Linked DNA regions of Thermosynechococcus vestitus BP-1. The protein of the gene in region 2 interacts with the protein of the main gene of each other region in a pairwise test. Links are inferred from orthologs where the notes say so. Each region holds a gene or a part of one and is shown on either strand. Other genes may lie near its edges. The genes, in order: leuS and ligA.

Region 1 (3,446 bases), 1.3 Mb from region 2 along the record:
ACCACCAGTAGGCCAATCCCCAGCCACGTTCCTCGCGTCACCCATTTCTGAATCAGCAGCAGTTGCTCCTTGTTTAGCCAGCTCCGCTTTTGTTGGCCGTAGGCCTCACCGAGGGTTTCCTTGCGCCGTTTTGCCTCACCCATAGTTGCTGCAAGAACAGTTACAGTCCTTATCCTAGAGCTTTTGGGGAGTAATGGTTAGCAATCTTGACAAGTCTCTGGGGCAACCGCAGCCAAGGGCTTACCTTGAGGACTCTAGGACAAAGTTCACCAACTTGCCCGGCACAACAATGATTTTTTTAATGGTTTTACCCGCGAGATAGCGTTGGCCAATCTCTGAGTGCTGGGCAGCTTCCTCCAGTTCGGCTTGGCTGGCAGTGGCTGGCACTTGGATCGCGCCACGGGTTTTACCCATGACCTGAATGACAAGGGTGATTTCATCGGCAACCAGGGCAGTGGGGTCTGCTTTTGGCCAGGGCTGGCGGTGAATTGAATCAGTGCCCCCCAGTTGATGCCAGAGTTCTTCGCTGATGTGGGGGGCAAAGGGGGCAAGGAGGGTGAGTAGGGTTTGGATGCCTTCGCTATAGACCCCAGAGGTGTAGCAGTCGGCACTGCTGAGGGCGTTACTGAGTTTCATGAGTTCAGCAACGGCCGTATTCAGTTGATAGTCACCTTCAATGTCTTCGCTGATTTCTTTAATGGCTGTGTGAATGGCCCGGCGCAGATCTTTTTCGGCTTTAGTGAGGGTTGCGGGCAGCGGTTGTCCCAGCCGACCCCCCTTGGCTTTGAACGTTTGTACCAGTCGCCAGACGCGGTTGAGGAAGCGAAACTGCCCTTCAACATCAGCATCGTCCCATTCCAGGTCTTTTTCGGGGGGCGCTTTGAAGAGAATAAACATCCGCGCGGTGTCGGCACCGTACTGTTGGATGACATCGCCGGGGGCAACGCCGTTGTATTTCGACTTGGACATTTTCTCATAGACCACCTCTAGGGCTTCCCCTGTGTCGGGGTCAGTGGGTTGGTTGAGATCGGCAATGCGACTGGGAATGACGTATTTACCAGTGCGTGGATTTTTGTAGGTGCGCCCTTGAACCATGCCTTGGGTGAGCAGGCGCTGAAAGGGTTCACTCACATGCACGAGCTGGCGATCGCGCAAGACTTTGGTAAAAAAGCGCGAGTAGAGCAAATGAAGAATGGCGTGCTCAATTCCCCCCACGTACTGATCCACCGGTAACCAGTCCTTGATGGCTGCCGGGTCAAAGGGGGCTTCACTGTTGCGGGCATCAGCGTAGCGGAAGTAGTACCAAGAGGAGTCAATGAACGTATCCATAGTATCTGTTTCCCGCTGAGCTGGCCCACCACACTTCGGGCAGGGGACATCGCGCCATGCAGCCAGCTTTGCCAAGGGAGAAGGCCCACGACCGGTAAACTCCACCTCTTCAGGGAGGAGCACCGGTAACTCTGAGCGCGGCACCGGCACTGGCCCACACTGTGGACAGTGAATGATGGGAATGGGGACTCCCCAATAGCGTTGGCGGGAAATGAGCCAATCCCGTAGGCGATACTGCACGTGCTCCCGTCCCCAACCTTGAGCCGTTGCGTATTCGGTAATGGCTACTTTAGCTGCAGTGGAGTCCATCCCATCAAATTGGCCACTATTGATCAGTTTCCCCGGCTCCGTATAGGCGGCCCTGAGGCGGGTACTGGCTTTGCCGTCTGGGGGGATGATCACTTGGCGGATGGGGAGCCTGTGGGCTTTGGCAAATTGAAAATCCCGCTCATCGTGGGCAGGTACACCCATCACGGCACCCGTCCCGTATTCGTAGAGGACATAATTAGCAATCCAAATCGGGATTTCTTCGCCGGTAAAGGGGTTCAGGGCTTTGCCGCCGGTGGCCACCCCCCGTTTGGGGCGATCGCCCGCCGTACGTTCCAGTTCACTTTCCTGTTGCACACTGGCAATAAAGGCTTCAACAGTTTTGCGGCGGCGGCTCGTGGTCACCTTCAGCGTCAGGGGATGTTCTGGGGCCAGCACCACGTATGTGACGCCATAGACCGTATCGGGACGGGTGGTAAAAACGCCAATTTTCTCATCACTGCCAACAATTGGGAATTCCAAATAGGCACCCCTGGACTGACCGATCCAGTTGGCCTGCATTAATTTCACCCGCTCTGGCCAGCCCGTCAGTTGTTCCAAGTCATTCAACAGTTCCTCGGCATAGGCGGTAATTTTCAGGAACCATTGCTTAAGCAGTCGCCGTTCCACTAGGGCCCCCGATCGCCAGGACCGTCCCTCACTGTCCACCTGCTCATTGGCCAAAACGGTTTGATCCACAGGATCCCAGTTCACTGCGGCCTCTTTCTGGTAGGCCAAGCCCGCCTCAAAGAATTCCAAAAACAGCCATTGTGTCCAGCGGTAGTAGTCAGGGTGACAGGTGGTCACCTCCCGTTCCCAATCGTAGGAGAGGCCAAGACGTTGCAGTTCTTGGCGCATTTGGCCAATATTCTGTTGTGTCCAGACGCGGGGATGAATTCCCCGTTCAATGGCAGCATTTTCCGCCGGCAGGCCAAAGGCATCCCAGCCCATGGGGTGGAGAACGCGATAGCCCTGCATCCGCCGACAGCGGGCAATGACATCGGTAATCGTATAGTTGCGGACGTGCCCCATGTGCAGATTCCCTGAGGGGTAGGGGAACATTGAGAGGGCATAGAATTTGGGTTTTTGCGGATCAGTGTCGGTGCGATCCAGTTGGCGTGCAGCCCATTCCTGTTGCCACTTGGCCTCAATCACTTGGGGGTCGTAGCGATCGTCCACAACAGTTTTCCCAAAAGCACAGCTTATCTATTCTATCTGGTGTATCTGACCCCTCACCCTCCAAGATGCCGCAACGGTGGCCTTAGCTTTCAGGTGTAGCAACCGGACGTAGGCGATAGCCTTGACCATAGACCGTTTGAATCAGGGAGGGCTCATCCCGATGCTCAATTTTGCGGCGTAGGAGCCGAATCTGGGCTGCCAATAGGTTGCGATTGACACAGGACTGATCCGGCCACAGTTGACTGGCAATCAATTCATGGCTGAGAAGTTCCGTCGGGTGTTTGAGGAAGAGCGCCAAAAGCGCCGTTTCCTTTTCCGAGAGGCAGATGCACTGTTGTCCCCGGTAGAGCAAACGACCTTCAACATCTAAACGCAAATCCTGCCAGCAAAGAACGGGGGCTGTACACCCCATCGTATGCCGCCGTCGCAGCAGTGCCCGTACCCGTGCCAGCAATTCCCGTAGTTCAAAAGGCTTCACTAAATAATCATCGGCCCCGGCATCCAGACCGCATACCCGGTCATCCACGGTATCTCGAGCAGTGAGAAAGAGAACGGGGGTCTCATCACCGGCTTGGCGCCATCGTTGACAGAGTTCTAGCCCCGTGGGTGGTGGGACCATCCAATCCAAAATC
Region 2 (3,214 bases):
ATATAGCAGACCGGTTTGCCCACATCCCCCAGAGTGCGTGCTACCACGGAGTCAAAGATATTGATGAACATAAAACCGTTCTTTTGCTCCGTGAGATCCACTTCCCAGTTTCCCCAGCCTAGGGTTGTAAAGGGCCACCACCAAGCCTCTAGAATAAATGTCAAAGCAGCCTTGCGTAGCTCCCGCTGGTACTCCTGCTCAAAGTGTTGCTTAAAGACAACTGCATCGCGCTTACCCCATTCTTCGCCAATTCTGTACATAACGAGGGTCGAGGCAGGGCCAACTTCCTCTTCGAGACCTTCCACTAGACCAATAACAAAGTCTTCGGTCGCTAAGGCAATCCGCTGATCATACCAGTCAGTAATGCTGCCCCGTTGGCTATCAAATTGGAGATAGTCCCGCAGGCTATAGTGATTGGTGCGGCTTGGATGGATTTGGTGTAACCGATGCTGATAGCCCTGGGCAGGGATCATAGGATTGGCACTTTCAGCAGCGTGAGACGGCGTGACAGAAACCATAGATCAGCGAATTGCCCCCTATTGTGCTTCAACGTTAGGTACTAAGCAGCCACACTTTTTAGGCTAAAAGATTTTTCAGAGTCGTGACTCCGTACTGCCACGGATTTTTTGCCTAACGACACATTTGTATAAGTTCTGTTTCATTGATGCAGGGGATGCCCAATTCTTGAGCACGTCGTAATTTGCTCCCTGCTTTTTCGCCCACCACCAGATAATCCGTTTGCCGACTCACACTCTCACTCACGTGGCCGCCGTGTTTTTGGATCAGGGCTTTTGCTTGCTCACGGGTGAGGGTGGGCAGGGTGCCGGTAATCACAAAACGTTTGCCATTGAGGGATTTCTCCGTCGTCAGGGCCTTTTGCGCAGGGTGAAGCGCTGCCGCCAGTTGCAGTCCCAATGCCTGCAGATCAGCAATTAGAGACTGGTGATCAGGGTCTTGAAACCACTCCTGAACTGCTTGGGCAATTTCCTCACCAATGCCATCAACCCCACACAGATCGGCGACGGTGGCGGTGGCGAGTTCCTCAACAGACTTGAATCGATCGGCAAGCAGTTGGGCATTGACACTCCCCACATGGCGAATGCCTAAGCCGTAGAGCACCCGTGGCCACGGTTGTTGTTTCGAGTTGGCGATCGCCACCAACAATTTATCAGCGGACTTTTGACCCATACGCTCGAGGCTCAACAATTGTGCTGCCGTCAGGCGATAGAGATCCGCAGGGGTGCGCACCAATTCCTTCGTCACCAATTGCTGTACCAGCTTTTCCCCTAGGCCTTGAATATCCAAGGCATCCCGACTTGCCCAGTGCCGGATCTGGCCGCGCACGATCGCTGGACACCGAGGATTGCCACAGCGACTCACCGCCTCATTGGCAGGACGCACCACTGGCTGGTGGCATTCGGGACAGGCGGTGGGCATCGTAAAGGGTCGAGCCGTTGGCGGTCGCAATTCAGGAAACACCCGCACAATCTCTGGAATGATTTCCCCTGCTTTGTGGATGACGACTTTATCGCCAATGTGCAAATCCAACTCAGCAATGTAGTCTGCATTGTGCAACGTTGCCCGTGATACAGTGGTACCTGCTAATTGCACCGGCGCCAGTTCAGCCACGGGAGTAAGGGCCCCTGTGCGTCCCACCTGAACCGTAATCGCCAGCACATCGGTAATGGCCTGCTCCGGTTCGTACTTCCAAGCAATAGAACCTCGGGGAAACTTTTGCGTAAACCCAAGGGTCTGTTGCAGCTTTAAGTCATTGAGCTTGACCACAATGCCATCGGTCAGATAGGGCAGTTGGTGGCGTGCGGTTTGCCAGCGATCGTAGTAGGCTTTCACAGCCTCGAGGTCAGGGCAGTCGGCATGGTGGGGATTGACCCGAAAGCCAAGGTGTTGCAGTGCATAGAGCACTTGCCGCTGCGATTGGGGTTCCCCTGCTTGGTTCTCCCCCAAAGGAACGCTACCCCCTTCAGGCAAATGCAGGGCATAGGCAAAAAAGTCTAATTGGCGTTGGGCAACAATGCGGGGATCCAGTTGACGCAGGGTACCAGCTGCGGCATTGCGGGGATTGGCGAAGGGGGGCTCCCCCTGGGCTTGGCGTTCTTGGTTGAGTTGATGGAATCGCTCCAAAGGCAAAAAGGCTTCGCCGCGAACCTCAACGACAGGGGGTGGATTGTCAAGGGCTAAGCGCAGGGGAATTGGGCGAATTGTGCGCACATTGCTGGTAACATCCTCACCGCGTTGGCCATCGCCCCGAGTCGCTCCCCGCACGAGTAAACCGTTTTCGTAGGTTAAGGCAAGAGCCACGCCATCCATTTTGAGTTCGCAGACATATTCTGCTGGGGGGAGGGGCTCCTCTTGCCGTAGGGTGCGCCAATAGCGCTGCCAGCGTTCCTGCCACGCCACCATGTCGGCAAAGGTAAAGGCATTTTCAAGGCTATAGAGGGGAATGCGATGGCTAACACTCTCAAATTGACTGACGGGCGCTTCACCGATCCGCTGGGTGGGACTGTCGGGGGTAATGTACTCGGGATAAGCGGCCTCTAATTCCTGAAGCTCGCGATAGAGTTGGTCATAGACCTCATCTTCCATGATCGGCTGATCGAGGGCGTAGTAGGCGTAGCTCGCACGCTGAAGTAAGCGCCGCAGTTGTTGAATTCGTTCAGCGGGGGGTTCCTTCAAGACCATTTGCCCTATGAATCTGTACTCTTTTTGGCGCGTGGCTTGGCCACATGGGGCAGTCCCCAGCCCAGTTTTTGCTGCAGCACATGGAAGAATTCTGGCGCCCGCAGGCGAATAAAGCGGGCGCGGTAGGGGGCACGTTGCACAAAAACCTGATCCTCTGGCTGAATGTAGCAACCCGCATTGCCATCCACCACAAGAATCAGATGCTTGAAGGGGTTCGCTGGGTAGATCCACACTGGTTCGCTGTTGGAAAAGACAAGGGCACGGGAGGCTAAAGAGTGCGGACAAATGGGCACCAATTGCAAAGCTGCCACGCCTGGGGTAATCACAGGACCCCCTGCCGAGAGGGCATAGGCCGTAGAACCCGTGGGGGTAGAGAGAATTAGACCATCGGCAGCAATATCAACTCGGGCATGGGCACCCACATCCACTTCAAAGTGGCACATTCCCGTCAGGGGTTCTTTGTGGATCACCATTTCATTGAGGGAGAGAGCTTCCCAAATGACGGTTTGATCCC

What was found.
Region 1: the proteins of ligA (region 2) and leuS interact in binary tests that used the Escherichia coli proteins (3 or more experiments, as listed by UniProt). The link is inferred for Thermosynechococcus vestitus BP-1 from one-to-one orthologs.

What each region holds. Positions count from the first base shown.
Region 1 is NC_004113.1:2,179,255-2,182,700, forward strand. The notes cover bases 28-3,150. They hold leuS (leucine--tRNA ligase), read right to left. Parts: upstream 2,815-3,150; coding sequence 241-2,814; downstream 28-240. Other genes in these bases: TLL_RS10625 (DUF2839 domain-containing protein), read right to left, coding at 28-143; TLL_RS10635 (response regulator transcription factor), read right to left, coding at 2,897-3,150. Also shown: more of TLL_RS10625, read right to left, coding at 1-27; more of TLL_RS10635, read right to left, coding at 3,151-3,446.
Region 2 is NC_004113.1:875,110-878,323, forward strand. Bases 166-3,056 are described here. They hold ligA (NAD-dependent DNA ligase LigA), read right to left. Parts: upstream 2,701-3,056; coding sequence 631-2,700; downstream 166-630. Other genes in these bases: TLL_RS04340 (V4R domain-containing protein), read right to left, coding at 166-473; TLL_RS04350 (NAD(+) kinase), read right to left, coding at 2,706-3,056. Also shown: more of TLL_RS04340, read right to left, coding at 1-165; more of TLL_RS04350, read right to left, coding at 3,057-3,214. UniProt on the Escherichia coli protein: DNA ligase that catalyzes the formation of phosphodiester linkages between 5'-phosphoryl and 3'-hydroxyl groups in double-stranded DNA using NAD as a coenzyme and as the energy source for the reaction.